Regions from separate parts of the Tistrella sp. genome, predicted to be linked through region 1. Evidence: riboswitches for the same ligand, from Rfam matches in the RefSeq annotation. Region 1 holds a riboswitch; each other region holds the start of a gene.
What was found. A riboswitch is a leader RNA that binds a small molecule or an ion and turns the genes downstream of it on or off. The one in region 1 is predicted to bind cobalamin.

Region 2: it holds a riboswitch for cobalamin, as region 1 does, so the genes downstream of both, CMO28_RS07295 (TonB-dependent receptor plug domain-containing protein) here and CMO28_RS23525 (TonB-dependent receptor plug domain-containing protein) in region 1, are expected to answer to the same signal.
Region 3: it holds a riboswitch for cobalamin, as region 1 does, so the genes downstream of both, CMO28_RS26670 (ribonucleoside-diphosphate reductase subunit alpha) here and CMO28_RS23525 (TonB-dependent receptor plug domain-containing protein) in region 1, are expected to answer to the same signal.
Region 4: it holds a riboswitch for cobalamin, as region 1 does, so the genes downstream of both, CMO28_RS22840 (hypothetical protein) here and CMO28_RS23525 (TonB-dependent receptor plug domain-containing protein) in region 1, are expected to answer to the same signal.

The regions. Positions count from the first base shown of each region.
Region 1 covers NZ_NYWI01000073.1:25,081-32,785, reverse strand. Annotated here, with positions in the region: gene CMO28_RS23535 (FecCD family ABC transporter permease) at 1-508, opposite strand, end outside; gene CMO28_RS23530 (ABC transporter substrate-binding protein) at 505-1,413, opposite strand; gene CMO28_RS23525 (TonB-dependent receptor plug domain-containing protein) at 1,418-3,358, opposite strand; cobalamin riboswitch at 3,524-3,740, opposite strand; gene CMO28_RS23520 (SDR family NAD(P)-dependent oxidoreductase) at 3,812-4,585, opposite strand; gene CMO28_RS23515 (YicC/YloC family endoribonuclease) at 4,747-5,637, shown strand; gene gmk (guanylate kinase) at 5,666-6,340, shown strand; gene CMO28_RS23505 (calcium/sodium antiporter) at 6,368-7,357, opposite strand; gene CMO28_RS23500 (calcium-binding protein) at 7,623-7,705, shown strand, end outside.
Region 2 covers NZ_NYWI01000029.1:53,796-61,500, forward strand. Annotated here, with positions in the region: gene cobD (threonine-phosphate decarboxylase CobD) at 1-928, opposite strand, end outside; gene CMO28_RS07290 (cobyric acid synthase) at 925-2,397, opposite strand; gene CMO28_RS07295 (TonB-dependent receptor plug domain-containing protein) at 2,416-4,311, opposite strand; cobalamin riboswitch at 4,416-4,638, opposite strand; gene CMO28_RS07300 (PRC-barrel domain-containing protein) at 4,825-5,415, opposite strand; gene CMO28_RS07305 (SIMPL domain-containing protein) at 5,737-6,471, shown strand; gene hrpB (ATP-dependent helicase HrpB) at 6,480-7,705, shown strand, end outside.
Region 3 covers NZ_NYWI01000078.1:20,066-27,770, reverse strand. Annotated here, with positions in the region: gene metE (5-methyltetrahydropteroyltriglutamate--homocysteine S-methyltransferase) at 1-168, opposite strand, end outside; gene prpB (methylisocitrate lyase) at 170-1,087, opposite strand; gene prpC (2-methylcitrate synthase) at 1,105-2,286, opposite strand; gene CMO28_RS26680 (MmgE/PrpD family protein) at 2,309-3,835, opposite strand; gene CMO28_RS26675 (short-chain fatty acyl-CoA regulator family protein) at 3,977-5,410, shown strand; cobalamin riboswitch at 5,430-5,650, shown strand; gene CMO28_RS26670 (ribonucleoside-diphosphate reductase subunit alpha) at 5,785-7,689, shown strand; gene CMO28_RS26665 (ribonucleotide-diphosphate reductase subunit beta) at 7,680-7,705, shown strand, end outside.
Region 4 covers NZ_NYWI01000072.1:26,040-33,744, reverse strand. Annotated here, with positions in the region: gene CMO28_RS22865 (DUF1800 domain-containing protein) at 1-79, shown strand, start outside; gene CMO28_RS22860 (DUF1501 domain-containing protein) at 93-1,271, shown strand; gene cimA (citramalate synthase) at 1,377-3,014, shown strand; partial or broken gene CMO28_RS29975 (RNA methyltransferase) at 3,068-3,823, shown strand; gene pncA (bifunctional nicotinamidase/pyrazinamidase) at 4,013-4,642, shown strand; cobalamin riboswitch at 4,754-4,966, shown strand; gene CMO28_RS22840 (hypothetical protein) at 5,062-5,883, shown strand; gene CMO28_RS22835 (TonB-dependent receptor) at 5,914-7,705, shown strand, end outside.

The sequences.
Region 1 (7,705 bases):
GTGACGGTGCAAGATTGAGGGCGAGGGCGGTGAGGGCTGCGGCGAAACTGCCGATGGCGACGCCGGTGAGGATAAGCGCGGTGGTGCCGGCCCCGCGTGCCGCGATCACGGCCAGGACCAGCGTGGCGGCGAGGGCGCCTGCAATGCCACCGAGCGGCAGGGCCAGCGACCAGGCGGCCGCCGCACCGCTGTAGAAGGCGGCGACGGCACCCAGACCTGCCGAGGCGGAGACACCGACCACGCCCGGATCGGCGAGCGGGTTGCGCAACAGCCCCTGCAAAGCTGCGCCGGACATGGCGAGCCCGGCGCCCAGCACAATCGCGAGGATCGCCCGGGGGAGGCGCAGCTGGACCAGAATCAGCGCATCCAGCGTGTCGCGGCCATGGGCGACGTCGGCCATGGCGCGCGGAAGATCCAGACCGTCCGGCCCGGCAGCAATGGAGGCCAGCGTCAGAAGGGCGGTGAGGAGGAGGAGCGCCGCCGATATCCGGGCCGTGGTCAGCGTCATGACCGCGATCCTCGCTGGCGTCCGGCGAGCGACCGTCGCGCGGCCGACAGGCGACCGACCGCCTCTGCGACCCACGGGCCCGGGCAGACCCAGAGGGCGGCCGGCAGGCTGGTGATGGCCATGCCCGCTGCCCGTGCCCGGAAGGCCGGATGGTCGAGCACCTCGCGCGCAAGGGCCGGTGGTGCATCCCCGTCGGAATCGAGCACCAGCAGATCGGGTTTCAGGCGCAACAGCCGTTCGAGGCCGATCCGGCCATCGCCATCGACCGGCGCATCGGGGGCCAGATTGCGGAGACCGGCCGCAGCCAGGATCTCGTCCTGCAGGGTTCCCGCTCCGGCGACACCGCCGCCGGGACGCAGAACCACCACGCCCGGAAGCGGTGTGTCTTTCGCATCCAGGGTCGCCTCGCCAAGCATCCGGTCCATGGCATCGAGCATCTTCCGGCCGGCAGCGGGGTTGCCCACGGCCGCGGCAAGGCTGGTGACCTGGGACCGGATGCCGGCGAGGCTGGTCGCCTCGTCGAGCAGCAGCACCGGGATGCCGGCCCGGCGCAGCATCTGCGTGGTCGTCAGAGTGGTGTAGCGGCCGGCGACCACCAGATCCGGGGCGAGCCGGGCAATCTCCTCCGCCCGGCCGTGATTGAGCACCAGCCCCTGCGCCGCTGCGGGATCGATCGCCGCCGGCCCCGCGGCCAGCCAGGTAACCGATACCAGCCGGCCGGGCGGTGCCAGGCGCAGCAGCAATTCGTCGGCACACAGGTTCATCGACACGATCCGCCGCGGCCCGTCCCCGGCGGAAGCCGAGGGCGGGGCCGCGAGTACCAGGCCGGTCAGCAGAAGCCCGGTCGACAGAAACCTGGTCGACAGAAGCCCGGTCAGGCGGTGCGGAAGGCGCCGTGCTCGCATCAGGTCAGAACCGCATCCGCAGGCCGGCATAACCTGCGCGACCACGTGAGCCGTAGCCCAGAACCTCCTGATACTCCTCGTCAAAGAGATTGTCGATCCGACCGAAGATCTCGACCGTGTCGGTGAGATCATAGGCGGCGGTCAGGTTGACGAGGGTGTAGTCGTCGAGGGTGACGACGCTTCGGTTGTAGAAGGCATCGTAGGCCCAGTCTTTCTGTTCGCCGTTGTAGACGACAGAGAGGCCGGCCCGGCCACGGTTGTCGAGAAAGCGGGTCGAGAGATCGGCACTGGCGATGTGCGGCGCACGACGCACCAACTCCTGCCCGTTGGAGTCTTCTCCGTCTGTATACGTGTAGGCCAGCCGCAGATCGGCCCACGAAACCGGCCGTATGGTGACCGAGGTTTCTATCCCATTGATCCGCGATGTGCCGGGCAGGTTGATCGACGTGCTGCCGCTGCCTTGGATCAGATTTTCGATGTCCTGGCGGAACCAGCCGAAATCGATCACGAATCGACCATCGAAGAAGCTGTGCTCGATACCGGCATCCCAGCCGGTTGCCTCTTCAGGCTTCAGATCGGGATTTCCTTGATAGGTATTGCTGTAGCCGAACAACTCAAACAGGGTCGGGTTCTTGATGCCAGTTCCATAAGAAGCCCGCAGTTTGGTATCCGTGCCCGGGATCAGCCAGGCTGCGGTGAAGCGCCAGGTCTTCTGATCGTCGAAGATTTCATTCCTGTCGTAGCGTCCGGCCGCAGAGAGAAAGAGCTGGTCGTAGAGCCCGAGGCGGTATTCCCCCGCAAAACCTGTGGAATCAAAGGCACGGTCGACCGTTGACCAGGCACTGCTGGTTCGTACGGTTTCGCGTTCATACTCGGTTCCCAGCGAAAGATCGTGACTGACGGCGCCGGTCTCGAACCCGTAGTCGGTCTGATAGTCTGCCTTCAGCCGGCGGCCCAGATAGGTGCTGGTGATGCTGCCATCTGATCGGTAGTCGCGATCATGTTCGGTGTTGGCAAGGCCGACCTTATGATGCCAGCGGCCGTCCGCCATGGCGTAGCGCGCTTCGCCGCGCAGGAAGGTCTGCGTACCGCGGGTTTCCTCATCGGCGTCGTAAGGAAGAGTGGAATAGCCATCCCCTTCCGTACGATAGCGCACGGTCCTGCCGACCAGGGCGAATTCCAGATCCTCCGCCGGCCGCCAGCCGAATTTCGCGAAAGCGGACCGGTTGCGATAGCCGTCCTTCTCCGGATTGCCGGCGCGTTCATCGGCGGATGAGATGCCGTCGGTGCGGAAGCTCTGGGCCGAGACCAGGGCATCGAACGTCTGGTCGCCATAAGAGACCGTGCCGACCGCTTCGCGGGTGTCGAAACTGCCGGCCTCGGTCCGCACACTGCCCGAAAGCGGGCCGGACCCACGTTTGGTCGTGATGTCGATCACGCCACCCACGGCATCCGAGCCATAGAGCGCGCTCTGCGGGCCGCGCAGAACCTCGATCCGCTCGATCTCGTAAGCAAGCAGATGGCCGAAATCGAATTCCGACCCGCCCGAAGGATCGGAGACTTCTATGCCGTCGATGCGCACCAGGGTCTGATTGGCTTCCGAGCCGCGGATGCGGATCTGCGATGTGCCACCCACCGACCCGGTGCGGCTGACCGCAAGGCCGGGCACCAGACGCAGGACATCGTCGACCTGACGGATCTGCAAAGCCTCGATCTGTTCGGCTGTGATGACGGTGACGGCGCTGCCGACGGTCTCGACCGGCACCGGGCTGCGGGCGGCAGAGACGGAAAGCGGGGCGAGACGCGTGGCCTCGTCGGTTCCAGTCTCTTCGGCAGCGGCCAGGTTCGTAATTGCCAGCGGAGACAGCGTGATCAGTGGCAGGGCCAGGCCGGCACGAAGCTGACGGCGCGACCGGTGGCGGGCGGGTGGGCGATTGGTGGACACGGGGATACTCGACCTCGTTCGACTGCGTCATGCGGTCACTGCGAACGAGGCCGGCAGGGTGGCTGGTCGGGGCGGGAAGGGGAAGCCTTGGGGGGCTTATGGGGTCTTCATGCCGCGCCGCCACCGCTTGCAGAACCCATCGGTACACCCCGCCCGACGTGCTCGCCCGTGACCGCGAATGACGGCAGGTCTCCTGGCTCGCGGGTCATCGCACCACCGTCACCTTCCCGGCCCCCGTCGGGGCCAGTGGTTTCGAGACGGGGCACTCTCCGCTTACAGTTGCGGGGGCAGCCGCGGAATTGCCGGATTATGATACCGGCGCACCGCATTCCCTTTTCATCCTGCGGAACGACCGCAGGACACCGTCAGTGGAGCCATCCTGGCGCGAAGATCGCCCGTCTGGCAAGCGCGATGTGACATTCGCGTGTTTTCGCCGGATGGTTGCAGCGGCCGTCACTTCCCAGGCAGGCCGCCGAGCAGCCGGTCCGCCCAGGCGGCCGGCAGGGCGGCGAGCAGCCAGCAAAGGGCCGCCAGTTGCCACGGAAAGGCGATGCGCGCCCGGTTGCGGTCGAGCCCGCGGCGGATGATCCGCGCCGCCCGGTCGGCATCCATCAGGAAGGGCATCGGAAAGCGGTTGCGGGCGGTCATCGGCGTGCGCACGAACCCCGGGCAGACGACAGACACCCGTAGCCCGCCATGGGCAAGGCGCGGACGCAGCCCTTCGCCCCAGGCCTTCACGGCCGCCTTTGATGCGGCATAGGCAGGCGCCCCCGGCTGGCCGCGATAGCCGGCGAGGCTGGCGACGATGGCGATCGCTCCGCGCCCGCGACCCAGCATCAGCTCGGCTGCGGGCAGCACGGTGTTGACCACGCCGTCGACATTGACCGCGAAGATGGCCCTGGTAACCTCTGCCGAAACCGCGCCGCCACTGCCGGTTTCGTTGCCTGAGATGCCGGCATTGGCGATCATCAGGTCGAGGGGCGCGCCTGCACCGATCGCGGTCACCCAGGCTGCGACGGCATCGGCATCGGTGACGTCGAACCGCGCCACATCCACCTCGGCACCACGGCTGCGGGCGGCGGCTGCCACGGCTTCCGTGCGGTCCGTGTCGCGGCCATGCAGGGAAAGTCGGATGCCCGGTCCGGCATATTCCAGCGCCAGGGCAGCGCCCAGTCCGCTGGACGCGCCGGTGATCGCGATATGGCGGGGCGTGGGGGATGCGGTCATGGGACGCGGGTGGTCCTGGTGGACATCCGACGGGCAGCGTCGGAGACTGTGACGTGATCAGACCCGGATGGTCATCCGAGGCTTGGCGGGGGCGGGACGGGTTCGTATAGTCCGCCCGTCCGACCCGCCCCTGATCATCGCTCATCCTCGGGAGATTGGCCATGGCGCTTGCCAGCATGACAGGATTCGCCCGCGCCGATGCAGGCGATGCCCGCTATGGCTGGAACTGGGAAGTCAAGAGCGTCAACGGCCGCGGGCTGGACCTGCGGATCCGGCTGGCGCCCGGTTTCGACCAGCTGGAACCGGTCGTCCGCAAGGTCGCCCAGGACCGTATCCGCCGCGGCCATGTCAGCGTGCAGCTGGGCCTGGTGACCCATGCCCGGGGCGCGCGTCTTCGCATCGATCCCGAGGTCGCCGACGGGCTGGGCGAGGTTCTGACCGAGCTTCAGCGACGCTTTCCCAAGGCGAAGGTGCCGCGGCTCGACGGCCTGCTGCGGGTGCCGGGCCTGTTGCAGATGGTGGAGCAGGAGGAGAGCGAGGCCGTTCGGGCGGCGCGCGAGCATGCGATGACCGAGAGCCTGATCGCCGCCTTCGATCGCCTGGTCATTGCCCGCGCCCAGGAAGGGGCGGCTCTGACCCGGTTGCTGACCGAACATGTCGATGCGATCGAGGGGCTGGTGACCGAGGCTGCCGGCCTGGCCGCCACCCAGCCTGCGACCATCCGTGCCCGGCTGGAGGAACAGCTGCGCAGCCTGCTGCAGGACCGCGCGGGTGCTGCCGAAGACCGGATCGTTCAGGAAGCCGCGATGCTGGCTGCCAAGGCCGATATCCGTGAAGAGCTGGACCGGCTGGTCGCCCATGTCGCCCAGGCACGGGAGCTGATGGCCGCCGACGAGCCGGTCGGGCGCCAGCTCGATTTCCTGGCGCAGGAATTCAACCGTGAGGCCAATACGCTGTGCTCGAAATCTTCCGACACGGCGCTGACGCGGATCGGACTTGCCCTCAAGACCCGGATCGATCAGCTCCGCGAGCAGATCCAGAACGTCGAATGAGCTTCGACATCACCGCCTCTCAGGGACCATGCTGCTGATGACCGACACCACCGCCGCACGCCGCGCCCCTCATGATCGCCGGCGTGGCTTGATGCTGGTGCTCTCCTCGCCTTCGGGTGCCGGCAAGACCACGCTGTCGCGCCGCCTGCTGTCGCAGGACGACGACATCACGCTGTCGGTCTCGGTAACCACCCGCCCGATGCGCCCGGGCGAGGTGGACGGCGTCGACTATCACTTCATCGATCGCGCGAGTTTCGATCGCATGGTGGCCGAAGAGGCGCTTCTTGAGCATGCGACCGTGTTCGAAAACAGCTATGGCACACCCCGGGCCGCGGTAGAGGCGACGCTGGCCGACGGCCGCGACGTTCTGTTCGACATCGACTGGCAGGGCACCCAGCAGCTGGCCGACCGGGCGCGCGACGACCTTGTGACCGTCTTCATCCTGCCGCCCTCGATCGCCGAACTGGAGCGCCGCCTGACGACCCGGGCTCAGGACAGCGCCGAGGTGGTGGCCAAGCGCATGGCCAAGGCGGCGGATGAGATGAGCCACTACGCCGAATACGACTATGTGCTGGTCAACGAGGATGTCGACCGTACTCTGGCGGATCTGGAGGCGATCCTCAGGGCGGAGCGCCTGCGGCGCCGACGCCGGCTCGGCCTCAGCGGCTTCGTGAATGTGATGCGCGAGGGCGCCGGCCGCTGAGAAAGCGCGCCGGCACCCCGACGCATATCAGGCGAGCCCCAGCGCCCCGCGGATACCGGGTGAGAGCTGGGCCGCCAGATAGACCAGATAGGCCCCCAGGAAGATGCCGGATTCCCGGCGTCCGATGCGCCAGCCGGTCCAGGCGAAGAAGAGCAGCAGAACGGTGGCTGCGGCCATCGCCCAGAGATCCAGTGCCAGCACCTCGGGCGGAATCGGGATCGGCTTGACCAGGGCGGTTACGCCGGCGATGCCCAGGATGTTGAAAATATTGCTGCCGATGACGTTGCCGAAGGCGACGTCGCCATGGCGGCGGATCGCGGCCATCACCGAGGTGACCAGTTCGGGCAGCGAGGTGCCGATCGCGACCAGGGTGAGCCCGATGACGGCTTCCGACATGCCGAATTCGCGGGCGATCTCCACCGCCGACCCCACCAGGAAGTCGGCCCCGAGCATGACGCCCGCGATACCGATCGCGGTGATCAGCAGCCCCTTGGGCAGGCTCATGGCCTTCACCTGCGGCTCGTCCGAAACGAAATCCGCCTCGGCTGCATGCATGCGGGCTGCAGCGTCGTTGCTTCGCCGGTCGGAGATGTAGCTGAACAGCGTGTAGCCGGCGAGGCCGACTAGAAAGATCACGCCGGCAATCCGGCCAAGCTCGCCACCCAGGCAGGCGACGATGAAGGCGATGGTGGCGAGCGCGAGCGCGGTACCGTCGCGGCGGAAGGCGGACGGGTTCACGACCACCGGCAGGATCAGCCCAGAGACGCCGAGGATCAGCAGGATGTTGGCAAGGTTGCTGCCAACCACATTGCCGATCGCAATGCCCGGCGCGCCTGCAAGGGCGGCCTGAAGGCTGGCGACCAGTTCAGGGGTCGAGGTGCCGAAACCGACCAGCGTCAGGCCGATCACCATGGGAGAGATGCCGAGACGGGTGGCGGTACCGACGGCGCCGCGCACCAGCAGTTCGCCACCCAGGAACAGAAGTCCAAGGCCGGCAGCGAGCAGAAGATAGGTCATGCGGTCTCCGGTCGAGAGGGAGGCCGGACGTGGCCGGTGCGAATGTCGGTGACACGGCCGGAATATTCAAGGGCCCCCCAATTCAGGGGGCAGACGTGCCCTGCCATTCAGCTTCATGTGTTGAAGGCGCAAGCGCCTTGCCGGGTGCCTCGACGCCAAGTGGCGGTAAACATATTCATCGACAGCCCGAGGGGGTGTCGGCAGGCGGTGCCGCGCGCGCTCGTCTGCGATGCCGGCGCGTCCGGGCCCATGGAGTACGACGATCATGGCGGATGTGGCCGCGAACACGAGCACCACGGCGAATTTCGCCGTCGGGGCCAACAGCATGCAGTATTCCGGGCGGTTCGA
Region 2 (7,705 bases), on a different contig from region 1:
CGCGGATCAGGATGCCATGACGGGCGGCCAGCCGCTCCAGGATTTGCGCAGCACGGGCCCGGCTGCCGGCATCGACGGTCACGAAAAGATCGGTCTGGCCGACAGGGGCAAGTCCTCTGCGATGAAGCAGGCGCGAGAGCCGGTCGGCCCCGGCGGCCAGACGGGTCCGGGTCTCAGTGATCCAGGCCGTATCGTCATAGGCCCGTGCCGCCACCGCAAGTGCCGGGCCCGAGACGGCCCAAGGGCCAAGATGATCGGTCATGCGCAGGGTGGTTGCCGGATCCGCGATCGCAATACCCAGCCGCAAGCCCGCAAGACCAAAGAATTTTCCGAAAGACCGCAGCACCACCAGCCCGGGCCCGGCCAGATCGGCGACCGAGGTGTCGGGCGTGATCTCGGCAAAGGCCTCGTCGACCACCAGCCGGCCGCCGCGATCGGCCATCAGCCGTGCCAGCCGGCGCAGCTCGTCGCGGCCGGTCAGCCGGCCGTCGGGATTGTTGGGGTTGACGATCAGCACGGTGTCGATCCCGGGCGCCGTCAGCCGGTCGGGGTCGGTTTCGACCGTGACGGCATGGCCGGCGCGTTCCCAGGCAGGCCCGTGCTCGTTATAGGTGGGGCCGAGCACGGCGACCCGACCCCGGGGCACGGCAAAAGGCAGGGCCTGGATCAGCGCCTGCGATCCCGGCCCGGCACAGAGATGGTCGGGGCCGGGGGCGCGGTAGAAGCGGGCGGCGGCATCAAGGCAGGGGCCGATCAGGTCGCCATCTGGCAGCCGCGTCCAGGCATCGGCCGGGATATCTCTTGGATCAAAGGGATAGGGGTCGCGGTTGATGCCGGTGCTGAGATCGATCCAGGGCCTGGGCGCCGCCGGATGGCTGGCGGCCATGGCTGCAAGCCGGCCGCCGTGATCGCGGTGTGCGGCGGTCATGGCAGCACCGGCCGGGCTGCGGCCGCGAACAGGGCCTCGATGTCGAGTGCTGCTTCCAGATGGTCGGCGAGGGCATCGAGGGCGGCCTCGACCGAGGCTTCGTAATCGACCGGTACCGGGCGCCGGCCGGTCAACGCCTCGATCAGGGCGGCGCGGTAGCCGTCGGCGCCGAACAGACCGTGGAGATAGCAGCCGGCGACCCGGCCGTCATGGCCGGTGGCGCCGTCGGGGCGGCCGTCGGCCAGACGCAGCATCGGCCGCGCCGTGCCGGGGCCGGTGGTGACACCGACATGCATTTCATAGCCGCGCACGGCCGCGCCTGTGGTGATTTCGGTGCCGGTGGTTTCGATCAGCGCCTTGTCGCCGCCGAGTCGGGTTTCGACGTCGAGCAGGCCGAGGCCCGGCACGGCGCCGGCCGGCCCCTCGATGCCGTCCGGATCCTCGATCACCCGGCCCAGCATCTGATAGCCGCCGCAGATGCCGATCACCCGGCCACCGCGGCGGACATGGGCGGCAAGATCGACATCCCAGCCCTGGGCGCGGAAGAAGGCGAGATCGGCGATCGTCGCCTTGCTGCCGGGCAGCACGATCAGATCGGCCACCGGCAGGGGCTGGCCGGGCGGCACCATGGTCAGCGCCACCTGCGGTTCCAGCTTCAGCGGATCCAGATCGTCGAAATTGGCGATGCGGGCGAACATCGGCACGGCGATCTTCAGGCCCCCGGGCCCCGGATCGCGCGGCGTGTCCAGCGCCACCGCATCTTCGGCCGGCAGCCGCGCCGCGGCGGGCAGCCAGGGCACCACCCCGAAACTCTTCCAGCCGGTGCGGGTCTCGATTTCAGTCAGGCCGCCGTCGAACAGGCGGACATCGCCGCGAAACCGGTTGATGATGAAGCCCTTGATCAGCGACAGCTCATCTTCCGGCAGAAGCGCATGGCTGCCGACCATCTGGGCGATCACCCCGCCGCGATCGATGTCGCCCACCAGCACCACCGGCGCCCCAACGCGGGTCGCGAAGCCCATATTGGCGATGTCGCCGGCGCGCAGATTGACCTCCGAGACCGAGCCCGCCCCTTCGATCAGCACCAGATCGGATCGGGCGGCGAGGCGGGCGAAGCTCTCCAGCACCTTCGGCATCAGCCGGTCCCGCCAGCCGCGATATTCGGCGGCGCGCGCCGTACCGGCCATGCGGCCCTGCACCACCACCTGCGCGCCGATATCGGTCTGCGGCTTCAGCAAGACCGGGTTCATGTCGACCGAAAGCGGCACGCCGGCGGCACGGGCCTGCAGTGCCTGGGCGCGGCCGATTTCGCCGCCATCGGCGGTGACGGCGGCATTGTTCGACATGTTCTGCGGCTTGAACGGCAGCACCTTCAGCCCGCGGCGCACCGCGATGCGGGCAAGCCCCGCCACCAGCAGCGATTTGCCGACGTCGGATCCCGTGCCCATCACCATCAGGCAGCTTGCCATCGGCGGCGTCTCCCAATGTCAGAAGGCGACCCGCAGGCCGAGATAGAGGCTTCGACCAGGGGTGGCGTAGCCGTCCACTTCCTGATAGTCCACGTCGAAGACGTTGTCGAGCCGGGCATAGGCGGTGACGGCGTCGGTCAGGCGGTGGTCGCCATTGATTCCCATGATGGTATAGCGGCGGATCTTGGTCGGCCGGCTGGCGGAATTGACCTGCGCGCCGACATGGGACGCCTCGATGCCGATCCGGGTGCCGTCCAGCGGATAGACATCGGCGGCGGCGAACAGGGTGTGGCGCGGACGGCGCGGCAGGGCCGTGCCGGTCTCCAGATCCGTCGTCTCGAGATAGGTATAGGCCGCCTGAAGCGTCAGCCAGTCGGCCGGCACCGCCTTTGCCGTCGCTTCCAGCCCCTCGGTGCGGGCGCGGGCGGTGTTGCGGTAGCGGCTGGCGGCGGAATCGAAGCTCAGCATGTTGCGGATGTCGTTGCGGAACCAGGTGAGCCCCAGGGTCAGCGCGTCGTCGACGAGGCGCTGTTCGATGCCGATATCCCAGCCCCGGCTTTTCTCCACCTCCAGATCCGCATCGCCATAGGTCGGGTGATAGAGCTGGTAGAGCGACGGCGCCTTGGAGCCGGTGCCCCAGCTGCCGCGCAGCGTGGTGCCGGTGCCGGGCACGATCCAGGCACCAGTGAAGCGCCAGGTGGTGTGGGCGCCGAAGGCCGAATGATCGTCGCGGCGGACACCGGCGGTCAGATAGAGCTGGTCCCAGAGCCCGGCCCGGTACTGGCCGAAGATCGCGGTGGTATCGGCATTGGCCGAAAGCGTGTTGATCACCGGATCGCCGGGGGCCTTCGCATCACCGATCGAGGCGGCCTCGTGCTCGCGCGAGAGGCCGACGGTGGCCACGTCGTCGTGACCGTCGACGGTGATGTCGGTCTGGTTCTCGATCCCGGTCCGCCGGCCGTCGAAATCGGTGCGGACCGAAAAGCTGGAGGTCGGGTCCTTCGAACTGCGGTCGAGCCGCGAGCCCGAGAGGGTGGTACGGTTTTCAACCCGGCCGTCGAACAGGGTGGCGATGGCGGTCACCCGGCCGCTCAGGCTGTCGGCCTCGTTCTCGCCCGGCGCCTCGGGCTTGCGCGAGGGGTCGAAATCGGCCGAGGTGCGGGCGGCCGTGCCGGTGGCTTCGATCGCGAATTGATCACTCAGGGTCAGCCCGCCGCTGAGGCCGATCTGGGTGCCGGTGAAACCGTCATCCTCCCGCCCGCCTTCCAGGCGCGAGAAGCCTTGGGTGCGGAAATCGACGATCGAGACGGCGCCGTCCCAGCGCTCGCCGGCACCGCGCAGCGCCGCGGAATGCCGACGGCTGCGATAGGCGCCGTATTCTGCCGAGGCGTCGCCCTCCACCCCGGTGCCGCCATTGCGCAGACCCCGGCGGGTGACGATGTTAACCACGCCGCCCATGGCATCGGCGCCGTAAAGCGCGCTCTGCGGGCCGCGCAGCACCTCGATCCGGTCGACGTCGTCGGCAAGCAGGCGGCCGAGATCGAAAGCCCCGCTGGCGCTGGCGGGATCGTTCACCTCGACGCCGTCGATCAGGATCTTGGTCTGGCTGTCATCGGTGCCGCGCAGCCTGAGATTGGTGGCGGCCCCGGGGCCGCCGGTGCGGCTGAACGATACGCCCGGCGCCCGGCGCAGCGCATCGACCACGAAGACGGTGCCGGCTCGGCGCAGGTCGTCGCCGTCGATCACCGTCACCGAGCTGCCGACGGTGGCGGGATCGACGGCCGTGCGGGTGGCGGTCACCACCAGAGGTGTCAGGGTTTGACGGGTTTTTTCGTCATCGGCGAATGCCGGGACGGCACCGGTGGTGGCGGCAAGGGCGGTGCCGAGCAGAAACAGGCGGACGGCGGCGGTCATGGGTCTGTTATGGTCCCGCGATGGCTGGCGCACCGACGCGAACGGGATGGCCGGCGCGTGTCCGGGTCTCCCTGCCGCCGGTCATGCCCGCCCGGCGACCGCGCGATACGCGGGGGTGCGACGGCAGGTCTCCTGGCTCGCGGGTCCAGGCCCGGGCCCCCGGCCTTCCCGGCCTGTTACCGCCAGTGGCTGTCATGGGGGTGGGCTCACCGCCTACAGTTGCGGGTACAGCCGCGGCCTGGGCGCCCTGGCGCCGCACCGCGTTCCCTCTTCGCCGGCCGCCTTTCCGAGGAAAGGCGGCACGGAACCGTCGCCCCGCACCATAAAGACCGGGATGCCCTGGGGCAAGCGGCACGAAAGAAGGGCGCCATCCTCGCGGGGGGAGGATGGCGCCCGAAGTGATCAGGCAGGGAGACGTTCGGGAGGAGAACGTCGGTGGTCCAGGGGAAGGTCGGTGGTCCAGGGGAAGACCGTCGTCAGTCAGTCATGGTCGTCGTTCATGGTCGGCCCGGATCAGCCGCCCGACGGGGCGGTGGTGGGGGCGGGGGTGCTCATCGGCTGGGCGCCGGTGGCGGCATCAGCGTCGCTCTTCACGGCTTCCTGTGACTTGAAGGCCGGCATCTGCTCCAGCTGCTCGGGCGTCACCGAGGCGACCAGGGCCTGTTCGGCCGGCTCGGCCTTAAGCTGATCCCAGGGCACCATCACTTCCTTGGCGCCGAAGCCCAGCACGCCGCCATAGGCGAGCACCGCATGGGTGATCTGACCGTCGGTACCGAAGATCACGCCCTGAAGGGAGGCGACTTCCTCACCGTCGGGGGTCCGGACCACGGTGTCGTTCGACAGCAGGGTATCGGCCGGCTGCGGATCCTCGGCCTCGGCGGTGTCGGCACCGCCAGCCGGCGGGGTCGCGGGCATGGCGCCCGACGGGGCTGCCGTGCTGCCGGCACCTGCACCCATCCCGCTGCCGGCCGGGGCCTGCTGTTCCGTGGGGGCAGCACCCGGCGAGGCGGCCTGTGCCAGTGCGCTGCCGGCCGCGAGGGGGGCGGCACCCAGACCGACGATGATCGCAAGAGCCGAGGTCGTGCCGCGCATGGACTTGAACATGGTCAATTACTCCTGTGTTCGGCGATCCGGCAAGTTCTCTTGCCTTCCTCAATGATCTGGGAACTTGAGCGAAAATTGTTAAGTGCTGCGCTGTGGCATAATCATGTGAGGTTTGGTCTTCGAATACTGGTAGAAGATGATGAAGCCCCCCCGGCTGTGAGCGGGCGATGTCAGAAGGGCCGGATCGGGCCTCCCCCGTGTCGGCATGGTGTCGCGGCCGTGCTTGACGCCGGCCGCGGCGCGTCGCAGGCTCCGGCGCAGGAGGGACGACGGCTGCCCGCAACCCCCGCGGGGCCGAATTTCTGCGCAGGAGATCTGCCGATGCGTATGGACGTTCTGGGACTGGCCGGTGCCGCGGTGATCGCGGTGGGCATTGCCGCCGGCGGCTGGCTGGTCGGCCAGGGTGTGGTCGAGGCGCGGCTCGGCAACCGCACCGTCCAGGTGAAGGGCCTGGCCGAGCGCGAGGTGAAGGCCGACCTGGCAGTCTGGTCGCTGCGCTATGTCGCCTCCGGCAACGATCTGAACGAGGTGCTGGGCCAGCTGAAGCGCGATACCGAGACGGTGAAGCGTTTCTTCACCGATGCCGGCCTGCCGGCCGAGACGATCGAGATGCTGAGCCTGGAGGTGACCGACCAGAACGCGCAGCTCTATCGCTCGGGCCCGGTCGAGGTGCGCTATATCGTGGCGCAGACGGTGTCGGTGCGGACCACCGATGTCGACAAGGTGGAGGCCGCATCGCAGAAGGTGGGCGATCTGGTCGAGGCCGGGGTGGTGCTGTCCAACGACATGGGCGCCTGGGGCAGCGGCCCGTCCTATATCTTCACGAAGCTCAACGATCTGAAGCCCGGGATGATCGCCGAGGCGACCGCCAATGCCCGCGACGGTGCCGCCCAGTTCGCAACCGACAGCGGCAGCCATGTCGGCGCGATCCGCAATGCCTCTCAGGGGCTGTTCCAGATTCTGCCGGCGACCGATATCCCGAACATGCCCGAGAACCGCCAGGTGACCAAGACCGTGCGGGTGGTGACGACCATCGACTTCTTCCTGGAAGACTGAACCCCGCCTTGACGTCGGACGCCCCCCTGCCTGATCCCGCATTGCCCGACCGGATCGCCCGTGCGATCCGGTCGCTGCCCGTGGCGGAGCTTGCCCGCCCGATCCGCGAGGCTCTCCATCAGGGCCGCGATCTGGTGATCGAGGCGCCGCCGGGTGCCGGCAAGACCACCGCGGTGCCGCTGCTGCTGCTGGATGCCCCCTGGGCGGCAGAGGGGCGCATCCTGATGCTGGAGCCGCGCCGGCTGGCGGCACGCGCTTCGGCGGCACGCATGGCCGCGATACTGGGCGAGGCGGTGGGGGAGACGGTGGGCTACCGGGTCCGGCTGGACCAGAAGGTCGGCCCCCGGACCCGGATCGAGGTGGTGACCGAGGGCATCTTCACCCGCCGCATCCAGGGCGATCCTGAGCTTCAGGGCGTGGCGGCGGTGATTTTCGACGAAATTCACGAACGCAGCCTGGATGGCGATCTGGGCCTGGCGCTGGCGCTGGAGGCGAAACAGGCCCTGCGCCCCGATCTGCGGCTGATCGCCATGTCGGCGACCCTGGATGCCGAACGGGTGGCGGCGCTGATCGGTGGGGCCGAACGGCTGCGGGCCGAGGGCCGGATGTTCCCGGTGACGGTGATCCATGACGATCGCCGGCCGGAGTTGCGCGACCTGGCCCCGGCCATGGCGGGCGCAGTGCGGCGGATGCTGGCGGCGGAGCCGGGCGACATCCTGGCCTTTCTGCCGGGTGCCGGAGAGATTGCACGCACCGCCGAGCTGCTGGCCGGTGGCGGCGGGCCTGCGGTCGACATCCTGCCGCTGGCGGGGGAGCTGACGGCAGAGGCGCAGGACCGTGCCATCCGCCCCTCGCTGCCCGGCCGGCGCAAGGTCGTTCTGGCCACCGCCATCGCCGAGACCAGCCTGACGATTGAGGGCGTGCGCGTGGTGATCGATGGCGGCTTCGCCCGCCGGCCGCGTTTCGACCCTTCGACCGGCATGAGCCGGCTGGAGACGATGCGCGTGTCGCGTGCCGAGGCCGAGCAGCGCCGTGGCCGTGCCGGCCGTGTCGCCGAAGGCATATGCCTCAGGCTCTGGCCCGAGGCGGAGACCCGTGCCCTGGCGGGGTTCGCCGCCCCGCAGATCACCGTTGATGATCCGGCGCCGCTGGCGCTGGAACTGGCGGTCTGGGGCGTGGACGACACCCATGCCCTGGCTTTTGCCGATCATCCGACGCCGGCGGCCTGGGGCCA
Region 3 (7,705 bases), on a different contig from region 1:
GGCATGCTGGCGTGCCCAGGTGGCGGCCCGCAGGCTGCGGGCGGTGTCGAGCAGGTCATCGGTTGCGCTCTCTCCCCGCCAGCAGGCTTCCAGCGCCGTCTTGAGTTCGCGGCGCGGGCCGATACGGGGAAAGCCGAGCGAGGCGGTGCGGATCAGCGGGGCGGACATGTCAGGCGGCTCCGAGGACGGGGATGACGGTGGTCACGATCGACAGATCGAGCGCTTCGTAATCGTGATAGCCGAGGGTCTTGTAGAGCTGGGCGCGGGTCTGCATGCGCGGCAGCATGGCCGTGGTCGCATCGTCGCGGACCAGGGCGGCATAGAGTTCTTCCTGGGCGCGGGCGGCGACGCGGAGCGAGCTGACCGGCCAGATCACCATGCGATAGCCCATCTCCTCGAAGCGGGCGCCGGTGATCGCAGGCGTGCGGCCGAACTCGGTCATGTTGGCCAAAAGCGGCACGCCCGGCAGGCGGCGGGCGACTTCGGCGAACATGTCTTCCGAGGTCAGTGCCTCGGGGAAGATGGCGTCGGCCCCGGCCTCGACATAGGCGCGGGCGCGCTCGATCGTACCGTCGAGACCTTCGGATGCTGCGGCATCGGTCCGGGCGACGATCACCAGGTCGCGGCGGGCCCGGGCGGCGGCGGCGATCTTGGCGGCCATGTCGGGCAGCGAGGCCAGCTTCTTGTCGTTCAGATGGCCGCATTTCTTGGGCAGCAGCTGGTCTTCGATATGCACCGCCCCGGCGCCGGCCTCTTCGAAGCTGCGCACCATGTGCATGACGTTCAGCGCCTCGCCATAACCGGTATCACCGTCGACCAGCAGCGGCAGCCCCGCGGCGCGGGCGATCTGGCGGATGAAGAAGGCGACCTCGTCGACGGTGATGATGCCGAGATCGGGCAGGCCCATCGAGGCGGTCATCGCCGCCCCCGACAGATAGAGCGCATCGAAGCCCGCCGCCTTTGCCTGCAGGGCGGCAAGGCCGTTATGGGCACCCGGCAGGCGCAGGATGCCGGGCCGGGCCAGGAGGTTCCGGAAGCGCCTGCCCGCGGGTTCCGCGGGCAGGTGGTCGGCGATGAGATAGGGCATCGGAGGGGATCCTCGGGTCAGGCCGCACGCACCCGGCCGGCCGGGTCGCGCTGCCCGATCGGCAGGAAGGGGCGCGGCTCGGGGCCGACATAATTGGCCGAGGGGCGGATGATCTTGCCGTCCTGGCGCTGCTCGATCACATGGGCCGACCAGCCGGACGTTCGCGCGATCACGAAAAGCGGCGTGAACAGCAGGGTCGGGATGCCTGTCACGTGGTAGGCGACGGCGGTGTACCAGTCGAGATTGGCGAACATCGCGCGGGCATCGGCCATCACCGCCTCGATCCGCTCGGCGATGTGGTAGAGCCGCATGTCGCCGGTCTCTTCCATCAGCCGGCGGGCGACCTGTTTCGCCACCACATTGCGCGGATCGGCGATGGTGTAGACCGGATGGCCGAAGCCGATGATCACCTCTTTCGCCGCCACCCGCCGCCGGATATCGGCCTCGGCCTCGTCGGGCGTGGCATAGCGCAGCTGGATGTCGAGGGCGACCTCGTTGGCACCGCCATGCTTTGGCCCGCTCAGGGCGCCGATGCCGCCGGTGATCGCCGAATAGAGATCGGCGCCGGTGCCGGCAATGGTGCGGGCCGCGAAGGTCGAGGCGTTGAATTCGTGCTCGGCATAGAGATTGAGCGAGGTGTGCATCGCCCTGACATGCGAGGACGGGGCCGGCCGGCCGTGCAGCAGGTGCAGGAAATGGCCGCCGATGCTGTCGTCGTCGGTTTCGACCTCGATCCGCCGGCCGGCATGGGCGTAGTGGCGCCAGTAGAGCAGCATCGAGCCGAGCGAAGCGAGCAGCCGATCGGCGAGATCACGGGCGCCGGCGGGGTTGTGGTCGGCGGCCTCGGGCAGGGCGCAGCCCAGGGCCGAGACGCCCGAGCGGAGTACGTCCATGGGATGGGCGGCGGCGGGCAGGGCTTCCAGTGTCCGGCGCACGGCCTGGGGCAGGCCGCGCAGCCGCTTCAGCTTCTCGCGATAGAGCCGCAGCTGCGCCTCGGTCGGCAGGCTGCCGTGGATCAGCAGATGGGCAATCTCTTCGAAATCGCAGCGGTCGGCGATGTCGAGGATGTCGTAGCCGCGATAATGCAGATCGTTGCCGCTGCGGCCGACGGTGCAGAGCGCGGTGTTGCCGGCGGGCACGCCCGACAGGGCGACCGATTTTTTCGGGCGGGGGGTCTCGGAGGGTATCGTGGTGGTCATCTGCCTGAACTCCTTCTGAAGGTCAGCCGATCCGGTCGAAAATGCCGTGGAGTGCGCGCGCGCCCAGCCGGTCGGGCGAGACGCTGAAGCTCAGCCCGGCAAGATCGTCGGCGGAGAGATGCGGCAGGCGCTCGACGGTGGCGAGGAAGCGGTCCTGCTCCACCTGGTCGATCACGCCCTCGGCGAGGATGCGGAACTTGGCGACATAGTCGGGGCGGCGGAAGGGGCGGGCGCCGGCCGGATGGGCATCGGCCACCGCCAGCTCGTCCGTGATCTCGCGGCCGTCGTCGAGGGTGACGACCACCCGCCCGCCGAAAGCTTTCTCCGCCGGATCGGCGGCGTGATAGCGCCGGGTCCAGGCGGGATCCTCCACCGTCGAGATCTTGCGCCAGAGGGCGATGGTCGAGGGGCGGGCGGCGCGGTCGGGCGCATAGGAGCGCTGGTGGTGCCAGCCGCCGTCTTCCAGCGCCACCGCGAAGATGTACATGATCGAATGATCCAGCGTCTCGCGGCTGGCCCTGGGGTCGAACTTCTGCGGGTCGCCGCTGCCGGTACCGATCACGTTATGGGTGTGGTGGCTGGTGTGGATGACGATGCTCTTCACCCGGGCGGGATTGCCGATCGCGGGTGCCATGCGGCGGGCCAGATCGATCAGCGCCTGGGCCTGGTATTCGGCCGAATATTCCTTGGTCCAGGTTTCAAGGATCGCGCGCTTCGGTTCTCCGGGTGCGGGGAGCGGCACGTGGTAGACCGCGTCGAAGCCGCCGAGCATGCGGGCGATGACCCCGTCCTCGCCCTCGTAGACGGGCGCGGGCGCGCCCTCGCCGCGCATGGCGCGGTCCACCGCCTCGATCGCCATCTTGCCGGCGAAGGCCGGGGCATAGGCCTTCCAGCTGGAAATCTCGCCCTTGCGCGACTGGCGGGTGGTGGTGGTGACGTGCAGCGCCTGCTGCACCGCCTGGAGGATCACCTCTGCCGGCAGGCCCAGCGCCGCGCCGATGCCGGCGGCGGCCGAGGGGCCCAGATGGGCGATGTGGTCGATGCGGTGCTCGTGCAGGCAGATGCCCTTCACCAGATCGACCTGGATCTCGTAGGCGGCGGCAAGGCCGCGAAGCAGCCGGTCGCCGTTGAGCCCGCAATGCTGGGCGACTGCCAGCACCGGCGGGATGTTGTCGCCCGGATGGGAATAGTCGGCGGCGAGGAATGTGTCGTGGAAGTCGAGTTCACGCACCGCGACCCCGTTGGCCCAGGCCGCCCATTCGGGCGAAACCCGACGATGAGGTGACAGGCCGAAGACCGTGGCGCCGGGGGTGAAGGGGTGCGCGGCCGCCTGGGTGCGGGCGCTCACCACCGGCCGGCGGGCGAGGGCGGCGGCGGCGACCGCGGCATTGTCGATGATGCGGTTGCCGATCATCTCGGCCACTTCGGCACCGACCGGTACCGGGTCGGCGGCAACGGCCGCGATCTTCCAGGCGAGCTGATCCTCGCGGGGCAGATGGTCGGCGGAACGGTGGGCGCGAACCTCGTGCAGGATCACCAGGGGCCTCATTGCTCTTGCATCGGATGGGATGCTTCGCAATATACGCAGACGGAAAAACCCGCAAATGACTGAAAATGCGTGGGTTTGCGAAGGGTGGCCCGGAAGTTTGCGAAGTTTGCGAAGATTCGGGGAGCGAAGGATGAGCCGGGCATGAGCAAGGCATTCATGGGTGTGCGGCTGAAACGGCTGCGCGAGGAACGCGGCCTGACCCAGGCGGCACTGGCCCGCGCGCTGGACGTGTCGCCCAGCTACCTGAACCAGCTGGAACGCAACCAACGGCCCCTGACCGTGCCGGTGCTGCTGAAGATCAATGCGGTCTTCGGGGTCGATGTGCAGATGTTCTCGGAAGACGAGGAGGCGCGGCTGATCGCCGATCTGCGCGATGTGTTGAGCGGCGAGGGGGCCGGCGGGCGGGCGTCGATGGCCGAGATCCGGGAACTGGCCGCCGGTATGCCCGAGATCGGCCGGGCGCTGGTCGGGCTGCACCGGAACTGGCGGGCGGCGGAAGAGCGGGCCGATGCGCTTGCCGCCCGGTTGGGGCAGGACGTCGCCGGCCAGACCCTGACGCCGATGCCTTACGAGGAGGTGCGGGATTTCTTCTATGCCCGCCACAACCATGTGGCCGAGCTGGACCATGCCGCCGAGGCGCTGAACACCGCGGCAGGCCTGGTTCCCGGCCGGGTTCTGCCGCGGTTGATCGCCCATCTGCGCCGCCGGCACGGTGTCGAGGTGATCGACGACGAAGAGCCGGGCGAGGCGGAAAGCCGGGGCGGGGTGCTCAGCCGCTTCGATCCCGAGCGCCGGGTGCTGCGGCTGGCAGCCGGGCTGCCGCCGGGCCGGGCCGCCTTCCAGATCGCCAGCCGGCTCGCCTTTCTGGAACAGGGGGCGGTGCTGGACCGGCTGTCGGCCGATCCGGGCTTTTCCGGGGAAGAGGCGCGGGTGCTGGCGCGGATCGGCCTGGCCGCCTATTTCGCCGGGGCGCTGATCCTGCCCTATGCCCCCTTCCTGGCGGCTGCGGAGGAACTGGGCTATGACATCGAGCGGCTGTCCCGCCGGTTCGGGGTGGGGTTCGAGACCATCTGCCATCGCCTCAGCACGTTGCAGCGGCCCGAGGCGCGGGGCGTGCCGTTCTTCTTCGTGCGGGTCGACCGGGCCGGCAATATCTCCAAACGTCAGTCGGCGACCGATTTCCACTTCTCGCGGGTCGGCGGCAGCTGCCCGCTCTGGAACGTGCACGAGGCCTTCGCCAGCCCCGGCCGGATCCTGACCCAGCTGGCCCGCATGCCCGATGGCCGGACCTATCTCTGGATCGCCCGCACCGTGGGACGCATGGGCGGCGGCTGGGGCGCACCGGGCAAGAGCTTCGCCATCGGGCTTGGCTGTGACCTGCGCCATGCCGGCCGGCTGGTCTATGCCAAGGGGCTGGACCTGTCCGATCCGGAGGCCGCGACGCCGATCGGCGCCGGCTGCAAGGTCTGCGACCGCCCGGCCTGCCCGCAGCGCGCCTTTCCGCCGGTGGGGCGGCGCCTGGCGGTCGACGAGGCGGAACGCCGCTTCGCCCCCTATCCCGCGGCCGAGGCTTGACGGCGGGACGGCGATCTGCACAAGATGCGGCGTTCTCGGTTCCCCAGGTCCACAAGATCTGGGGCTAAGAGGGAATCCGGTGCGACGGGGGACACCCCCGTCAATGCCGGAGCTGTCCCCGCAACTGTAGGCGGAGAGCGGCCACGCAAGACTGGGCCACTGACGGGCAACCGTCGGGAAGGCCGGCGTGGCGGCGGTGACCCGCGAGCCAGGAGACCTGCCGGAACCTTGGAATGATACGTCCCTGGGCGGGGAGTCCCGGCGGGCGCATGGCGGTTTCCGTCCGGCGACCCGCGGGTTCTGATCCCGTGCCCGCGCGTTCGGCCTGCCCTGCGTTCATCCGGCCCCGGTCCGCAGATCGATGGGTGAACGCCATGACCTCTCTCGCCTTCGACTTCGACCGGCACGGCCATCTGGTTCCGGTGACGGCTTCGCTGCCGCCCGAAGCCGTGCCGCGCCGGCCGCAGGCGCCGATCCCGTTTCCGCTGGCCCCCAAGCCGGTGCCGGCCGATCTGGTGCTCGATCGTGGCCGTGATGCGCTGCTGACCGATTTCGGCAAGGCGACGCTGCGTGACCGCTATCTGATGCCGGGGGAGAGCTATCAGGATCTGTTCGCCCGGGTCGCCTGCGCCTATGCCGACGACCGGGCCCATGCCCAGCGGATCTATGATGCGATCTCGCGGCTCTGGTTCATGCCGGCGACGCCGATCCTGTCCAATGGCGGCACCAGCCGCGGCCTGCCGATCTCGTGCTTCCTGAACGCGGTGCCCGACAGCCTGGACGGCATCGTGCGGACCTGGAACGAGAATGTGGCGCTCGCCTCCAATGGCGGCGGCATCGGCACCTATTGGGGCGAGGTCCGTTCCATCGGCGAGCCGGTGAAGGGCTGCGGCGAGACATCCGGCATCATCCCCTTCATCCATGTCATGGACGGGCTGACGCTGGCGATCTCGCAGGGCTCGCTGCGTCGCGGATCGGCCGCGGTCTATCTGGACGTGCATCACCCGGAGATCGAGGAATTTCTTGAAATCCGCAAGGCCTCGGGCGATTTCAACCGCAAGGGCCTGAACCTGCATCACGGCATCGCGATCACCGATGCCTTCATGGAAGCCGTGCGCGATGGCGCCGATTTTCCGCTGATCAGCCCCAAATCCGGCGCGGTGATGCGCCGCATCGACGCCAGGCGGCTGTGGCAGCGGATCCTTGAGACCCGGCTGCAGACCGGTGAGCCCTATCTTCTGTTCATCGACACGGTGAACCGGGCGCTGCCGCGCCATCAGCGGGCGCTGGGGCTCAAGGTCTCGACTTCCAACCTGTGCAGCGAAATCACGCTCGCGACCGGCGCCGATCATCTGGACGAGGAACGCACCGCGGTCTGCTGTCTTGCCTCGCTCAACATCGAAACCTGGGATCAGTGGCAGGGTGAGGCGGGGGTCGTCGAGGACGTGCTGCGCTTCCTCGACAACGTGCTGACCAGCTTCATCGAGACGGCACCCGACGAGATGGCCCGGGCGCGCTATTCGGCGATGCGCGAACGCTCGGTCGGGCTGGGCGTCATGGGCTTTCATGCCTTCCTGCAGGCGCGCGGCATCCCGTTCGAAAGCGCGATGGCCAAGGCCTGGAACCTTGCGATCTTCCGCAGGCTGCGCCAGGAGGCCGACCGGGCCTCGGTGTTCCTGGCCGAGGAGCGCGGCCCCTGCCCGGACGCGGCCGAGGCCGGCATGCAGGCGCGGTTCAGCCACAAGCTCGCCATCGCGCCGACGGCGTCGATCAGCATCATCTGCGGCGGCACCAGCGCCTGTATCGAGCCGGTCCCGGCCAATATCTACACCCACAAGACGCTGTCGGGCGCCTTTCCGGTGCGCAACCCGCATCTGGCCCGGCTGCTGACCGAACGCGGCCTCGACCGGCCCGAGATCTGGCAATCGATCGTCGAGCACGAAGGATCGGTGCAGCATCTGGACGGGTTGACCGACGACGAGAAGGCGGTGTTCCGCACCGCCTTCGAGATCGATCAGCGCTGGATCGTGGAACTGGCGGCCGACCGTGCACCCTTCCTGTGCCAGAGCCAGTCGCTGAACCTGTATCTGCCGGCCGATATCGATAAATGGGATCTGCACATGCTGCACTGGACCGCCTGGGAGCGGGGGGTGAAGAGCCTTTATTACTGCCGCTCCAAATCCATCCAGCGGGCGGGCTTTGCCGGCGGCACCCGTGCCGGGGCCAGCCTGGCCGCGACCGCACGCACCGATTACGAGGAGTGCCTGGCATGTCAGTGAGGCGCGTGATCGCCGG
Region 4 (7,705 bases), on a different contig from region 1:
CCGTACCCTGAAGGGAGCACCGACACCCAAGGACGCCTTTAGCCTGATTGCCGCCTCTCCCGATTTTAGTTTGCGGTGAAAGGAATACTTCCATGCCCTTGTCCCGCCGGAGTTTTCTTCATGGTGCTGCTACTGGTGCGGCGACACTCGCTTCGCTCCGGGTCGGCTTTGTCGCTGGTCGTGCTCGGGCTTCGTCCGTCGTTGCTGAGAGGCGTTTCATACTGATTATCATGCGCGGAGCCGTTGATGCGCTTGGCGTGATGCCGCCGATCGGTGACCCGGACTACGCCACTTTGAGAGGGAAGCTTGCATTCGGTCCTGAACAGGTGCTGCCTGTTAATGACCTGTTCGGTCTCACCCCGGCCTTCCAGCCGGTCAAGCCTTGGTACGATGACCGGCAACTTCTCTTCGCTTCGGCGGTGTCTTCCCAATATCGGGACCGATCCCACTTCGATGGCCAGGCGATCCTTGAAAGCGGCATGAGCGATCCCTCGAAAGTGGATAGTGGTTGGCTCGGTCGCATCATGAAACAGCATGGAGGTCACCTGTCCGCTGTTACCGTTGACGGTGGTATGCCCGCTGTCCTGTTGGGAGCGCCCAGGGTGACTAATATTCCGCCGGCCGACATCAAGTTGCCGTCCGGCGATGTGATTGAACGCATGGCCCAAGTCTATGGTCATGATCCTCGATTTGCGGCCTTCGCGGACGAAATTCGCGACGCAGCGCAGGCGACGGGTTCTCTGGGCTATGGCCGTCCGCAGATCCAGGTCTTCGTTTCCGCTGCGAAGATGCTCGCCAGGCCCGACGGTCCCCGCCTTGCAGTAATTTCCTCGGAAGGCTGGGACACCCACAGCAATCAGGGGACTGTTGACGGGCGTATGTTCGTTGCCGCACGGGCTCTGGCGGACGGACTTGCAAGCATGCGTGAATCTCTGGGCGAAGAGGTCTGGGCAAATACGGTCATCCTCGGTGTCTCGGAATTTGGTCGGACTGTGCGAGTCAATGGAAGTGCTGGAACTGATCATGGGACCGGCGGCTTTGCCTTCCTGGGAGGGGGGCGCATCAATGGTGGTCGGATCCATGGTGAATGGCCGGGCCTGACAGAGAAGGCGCTTTATCAGAACCGAGACCTCATGCCGGTGACGGACGTGCGTTCGTTGATTAAAGCGGTGCTCGCAGAGCATCTTGAGATCGCAGCTGCGGAGATTGACGAGGTCGCTTTTCCAGGGTCCGGTGATGTTGCGGCAGCGAAGGACCTGTTCAGAACCTGAGCAGGCTCGAGTCGCAGGCGTGATCTGCGTATTTTCGTTTCGCATCGGCTGGTTCCGGGTGCTAGACATGTCCCGGAACAGCCGATCGACGGAGAATACGATCCCATGTCCGGTGAGCGCATCTATCTTTACGACAGCACGCTGCGCGATGGCGCGCAGACCCGTGGCGTTGATTTCACGGCGGCCGACAAGGCCGCGATTGCGCGTGAACTGGACCGGCTGGGCATTGACTATATTGAAGGCGGCTGGCCCGGGGCCAACCAGACCGACGACGCCTTCTTCGGCGATCTGCCGCGGATGCAGCGGGCGCGGATCTCGGCCTTCGGCATGACCCGGCGGTCGGGGCGTTCGGCCGAGAACGATCCCGGATTGTCCGCGGTGCTGAACGCGCCGGTCCAGGCGGTGTGTCTGGTGGGCAAGAGCTGGGATTTCCAGGCGACCGTGGCGCTGGGTGTCGATCTGGACGAGAACCTGCGCATGGTGTCGGACAGCATCGGCCATGCCGCGCGGGTCAAGGCCGAGGCAATGTTCGATGCCGAACATTTCTTCGACGGCTACAAGGCCAATCCCGACTATGCGCTGGCCTGCGTCAGGGCGGCGTATCAGGCCGGCGCCCGCTGGGTGGTGCTCTGCGACACCAATGGCGGCACGCTGCCGCATGAGATCGAGGACATCGTCTCCCATGTGGCGACGATCGTTCCCGGCGAGCGGCTGGGCATCCACTGCCATGACGACACCGGCAATGCCGTCGCCAACAGCCTGGCGGCGGTCCGTGCCGGGGTGCGCCAGATCCAGGGCACGCTGAACGGCCTGGGGGAGCGCTGCGGCAATGCCAATCTGGTGACCCTGCTGCCGACCCTGATGCTGAAGATGGGCTATACGACCGGGGTCGACGAGGCCGGGCTCGCCCATCTGACCAGCGTCAGCCGCGCCTTCGACGAGCGGATGAACCGGGCGCCCAACATCCATGCGCCCTATGTCGGCGCCGCCGCCTTCGCCCATAAGGGCGGGCTGCATGCGAGCGCGGTGCTCAAGGATCCGCGCGCCTATGAGCATATCCGCCCGGAACAGGTCGGCAATCAGCGCCATGTGCTGGTCTCGGACCAGGCCGGCCGGGCCAATCTTCTGGCGCGGCTCGCCGAGATCGGCATCGAGGTCGACCCGTCGGATCCGCGCCTGCCGACCCTGCTGGAGCAGGTGAAGGCCAACGAGCATATGGGCTATGCCTATGACGGCGCCGAGGCCAGCCTGGAGCTGCTCGCCCGTCGCGCGCTGGGCGAGGTGCCGGAATATTTCCGCCTGCTGTCCTTCCGGGTGATCGACGAGCGCCGCTACAATGCCCGCGGCGAGCTGGTGACCCTGTCGGAAGCGACGATCAAGATCTCGGTCGGCGGGGTGCCGGTGATGGCGGTGGCAGAGGGCAACGGCCCGGTCAACGCGCTCGACACTGCGCTCCGCCGGGCGATCGCCCAGACCTATCAGCCGGTGCGCGACATGCGGCTGGTCGATTATAAGGTCCGGATCATGTCGGCCCCGGACGGCACCGGCACCGATGCGGTGACCCGGGTGGTGATCGAAAGTGCCGATACCGCCGGCGACCACTGGTCGACGGTCGGCGTCTCGGCTAACGTCGTCAATGCCTCTTACGAGGCGCTGGCCGACGGCATCACCTGGCGGCTCTATCGCGCCGGGGGATCGGTGCAGGCGGCGGCAGAGGTTGCGGCGGCCAATAGCGTCGCCTGAGGATACTTTGCCCGGCGGCCGGCTCCCTTCGCAGCAACAAGATATATGAGCGCATGACCGATCAGTCCGAGCAGCGGCCGCCCAAGGCGGCCGCCACCCGTGGCATTGAAGGTGCCGTCGGCAACCAGGCCGCCATCATCCTGGTGAACACCCAGATCGCCGACAATATCGGCTCGGCCGCACGGTCGATGCTGAATTTCGGCCTGACCGACATGCGTCTGGTGGCACCGCGCTGCGAATGGCCGAGCGAGCGGGCGCGGGTTCTGGCCTCGGGCGCCGATGCGGTGCTCGACAACGCCCGGATCTATGCGACGGTGGCGGATGCGGTCGCCGATCTGGATTTCGTGGTCGCCTCCACCGCGCGGCCGCGCGACATGGTGAAGCCGGTGGCGACACCCGCCGCGGCGGCGGCGCGCATGCGCGGCCATGTCGAGGCCGGCGGCCGGGTCGGCATTCTGTTCGGCCCCGAGCGCACCGGGCTTGAGAATGACGATGTGGCTCTGGCCGATCTGATCCTGACGGTGCCGCTCAACCCCGCTTTCGCCTCGCTGAACCTTGCCCAGGCAGTGGCGCTGGTCTCGTATGAATGGTTCACCGCACGCGACGAGACCGTGCCGGTGCAGCTCGATTTCGGCCGCTATGGCCGGGCGAGCAAGCAGGAGATCGATGCCTTCCTGGAGCATCTGGGCCAGGCGCTCGACTGGTCGGGGGTGGTGCGCAACCGGCAGATGCGGCCGACGATGCTGCGCAATCTGCAGGCAATGTTCCTGCGTGCCGATCTGACCGGGCAGGAGGTCCGCTCGCTGCGTGGCTTCCTGCACGGGCTGATGATCCGGGGCGCGCGCGACGAGGAACTGGCGGCCTTCCCGTCCTATCGCCGCCGCCGCGAGGCGCTGGATCAGGCCGAGACCGGCGGCGCCTCGGCCGAGACCGGCGGTCGCCGGTCGTCCCGTCGCCGCCGTCATGCCGAAGCCGAGGCGCGCGCCGAGGCCCTGCGGCTGCGTCCGGGCGCCGGCGATGCGCTGATCGTGACCGATCCGCAATATGACTTCATGCCCGGCGGCGCGCTGGCGGTCGCCGGCGGCGACGAGATCGTGCCGGTGGTCAACCGGATCGGACGGCTGTTCACCGAGGTGGTGCTGACCCAGGACTGGCACCCGGCCGGCCATGCCTCTTTCGCTTCCAGCCATGCCGGCAAGGCGCCGTTCCAGACCGCGGAGCTTGCCTATGGCACCCAGGTGCTCTGGCCCGACCATTGCGTGCAGGGCAGCCATGGCGCCAGGCTGCATGACGATCTGGATCTGCCCCATGCCCGGCTGATCATCCGCAAGGGCGACGACGCCACGGTCGACAGCTATTCGGCCTTCCTCGCCGCCGACCGGCGCAGCGCCACCGGGCTCGACGGCTATCTGCGCTCGCGCAGCGTCAAGCGGGTTTTCGTCTGCGGGCTCGCCACCGATTTCTGTGTCGCCTGGACGGCGCTCGACGCCCGGGCCGCCGGTTTCGAGGTGGTTCTGGTGGAAGATGCCTGCCGGGCCATCGATACCGACGGCTCGCTGGACCGCGCACGCGCCGAGATGACGGCGGCCGGTGTGCGCTTCGTATCCGCCGGTGATCTGTTCATCTGACCGAGGCCCCCGCAGCATGTCTGTCGGGGGCGTTGCATCATCTGAAAATGTTATGTTATATCGTATCAATAACCAGGAGGGCGGGATGCTTGACCAGTCATGGGCGGCTCCACTATCGTCATCCGCGACGGTTCCCCTCGGGGATCAAAAGGGAACGGGGTGCAGGCGGTGATCCGCGTCAGGCCCCGGCTGCCCCCGCAACTGTAGACGGCGAGCTGGCCGTCAGCGATGCCACTGGTTGCCCGGCATATCGGGGCGCCGGGAAGGCGACGGACCGGCGATGACCCGTGAGCCAGGAGACCTGCCGTCATTCGTGGTCACGCGCGTGCCCATCGGTCGGGGTGTATCGATGGCGATCCGGGGGGAATGCTCCACCCGGATCCGGCCTGCGGTGACGTGCCACGCAGGTGAGGCCCAAGATGTCCGCCACGCCCCGGGCTGCCGTGCCATCGGCCGCGGCCAGCTCTCCATTTGCCAGCCCACCATCCGCCCTCTGGGCGGATGCCGATGCCGCCTTCTTCGCCGAACAACTCGCGCGGTCGGACTATGCCCGCAATCTGGGCGATACGCTTCGTGCGCTTTACGGCGGCCGGCCGCGCAGCCTGATCGATATCGGCGCCGGATCGGGCCTGCTCGGCCAGGCCGTGATCGCCCGCGGCGGGCGCTGGTGCGCCATCGAACCCAATGCCCATATGCGCGGCCGGCTGGCCGGGCTTGCCGAGGCGCGGCCCGACCTGTCGATCGAGATCCGCGACGCCGTCTGGCAGGAGCTTGCGCCCGCCGATCCGGCGGCGCCGGCCGATCTGGTGCTCTGCGCCAATATTCCGGGGCCGATCGGCCAGGCCCGGGCGCTGCATGCCCGCACCCGGCCGCTCGGCCGGATGCTCGCCTGGATCGTGCCGGCCCAGGCGGGGCCGCGCAGCTGGTGCCTGGCGGGTTTCCTGCCATCCCATCTTCATGGTGAAGACATCACCCCCGGCGACCGGCCGGCGCTCGACGAGTTGGGGGGCGACCTTGCCCCCGATACGGTCCATCTGGTGCCCTGGACCTTCCGGGCGCTGTTTCCCGACCGTGCCGCCGCACGTGCGCATATGCTCGACCATCTGGGCCGCCGCGGTCATGCGGTGGACGATCTGGAGGCGCGGCTCGATCGTCATCTCGATCTGGCGTTGGTCGAAGCCGATGGCGGGGTGATCGCCGAGGCGCCCAAGCTCTCCGCCGTCTTCCTCTGGCACAGCTGAACAAATCATAAGAAACCGGATCGTCCGTCCATGCGCATCACCTCTCTGCGCCGGCCCGCCCTTGGCGTGCTGGCCCTGTCCTGCTCCGTCGCCTGTCTTCCCGATGCGGCGGAGGCCGACGCCGCCACCGAACTCGACCGCATGCTGATCACCGCCCAGGGCCGCGACGAACCCCGCGCCCGGGCCGCCGGCACCGTGCAGGTGATCGATACCGCTACCATCCGCCGGTCGTCCGCCCGGTCGGTGACCGATCTTTTGGCCGAAAACGCCGTCGGCTTCTTCAGCGACTGGAGCCCGGGCCAGACCTCGTTCAACATCCGCGGCGGCGCGACCGACGGCCAGGGCCGCGACTGGCGCAGCCAGGTGACGGTGCTGATGAACGGCCGCCGTGCCGGCACCGCCAATCTCTCCAAGCTCTCGCCCGACGATCTGGACCGGATCGAGATCATCCGCGGCCCGGCCTCGGTGATCTACGGCGCCCAGGCGATCGGCGGCGTGGTCAACCTGGTCACCCGCAGCGGCGCCACCGAGGACCCGGGCAGCGAGATCACCGCCCGTGCCGGATCCTTCGGCCTGGCCCGTGGCCATGCCGCCAATGCCGGCGGCACGGCCGGCTTCGACCATTATGTCGGCATCGGCGGCGGCCTTTCCGACGACTACCACACCCCCGAGGGGCAGCTTGCCAACACCGCCTGGAAACGCGGTGGCGGTCTGGCGGCGCTGGGCTTCGAGAGTGAGGATGTCGGGCGCATCGATCTGACGCTCCGCACCGACGGTGTCTATGATGCCGGCTTCCGCGGCTCGCAATGGGATCTGGACAACACCGACGACCGGCGCAACGCCTCGCTCGATCTTGCCTGGGACACCGAATTCGGCGGCGGGCTGGGGCTTTCGGCCCAGGCCTATGCGGTGCGTGATGTCGACAGCTTTCACTGGGGGTCGGAGCGTCAGCGCAGCGGTGCGCCGGGCTTTTCGGTCGACGACAACCGCCGCCAGCTCGACGTGCTGGGGCTGAAGCTGGCGCCGCGGCTGGCGGTGGGGGACGATACCGACCTTCTGTTCGGCATCGATGCCGAAACCGCGAAACTGCGCAGCGATCGCTTCCGCCAGTCGGTCTCGGGCGGGGCCACCTCTCAGGTGCCGCCCTATGACATCAACCAGGATACCGAGGATTTCGGCGTGTATGGCGAGGGCGTGCATCGGGCCTTCGACGACGCGCTGACCCTGCGGGCCGGCGCCCGCTGGACCTATGGCCGGGTCTCGACCAGGGCCACCCCCAACCAGCCGCTGCTGGTGGAGCGCACCGAAAGCTGGGACGATGTCACCTGGAGTGTCGGCGCCGCCTGGGCGGCCTGGCCGACGGTGACCCTCAGGGCCGGCGTCGCCACCGGCTTCCGCGCGCCGACCGGCACCGAGCTTGCGGCGGACTTCACCGCCGTCGGCGGCGGCCGCACCTTCGGCAACCCGAACCTCGATCCCGAACGCAGCCTGCAATACGAAATCGGCGCCGCCCATGCCGATGGGCCGCTGTTCCTGGATCTGGCGCTGTTCCAGAACACCATCACCGACCGGATCACCACCGTCACCACCGGGCCGGATGAGCGGACCTATGCCAATTCCGCGGGCGATGCGGTGATCCGCGGGCTGGAGCTGCAGGCGGCCTATGACATCGCCCGGCGCCTGGGTTGGGACGGCTGGACCCTGATCGCGCGCGGCTCCGGCGTGTGGAATTTCGAGATGCGCGACAAGGGCGCCGATGCGGCCCTGACCGGGCCCTCTACCGACAAGCTGCAGCGCATGCATGAAACCCAGGCGGCGCTCG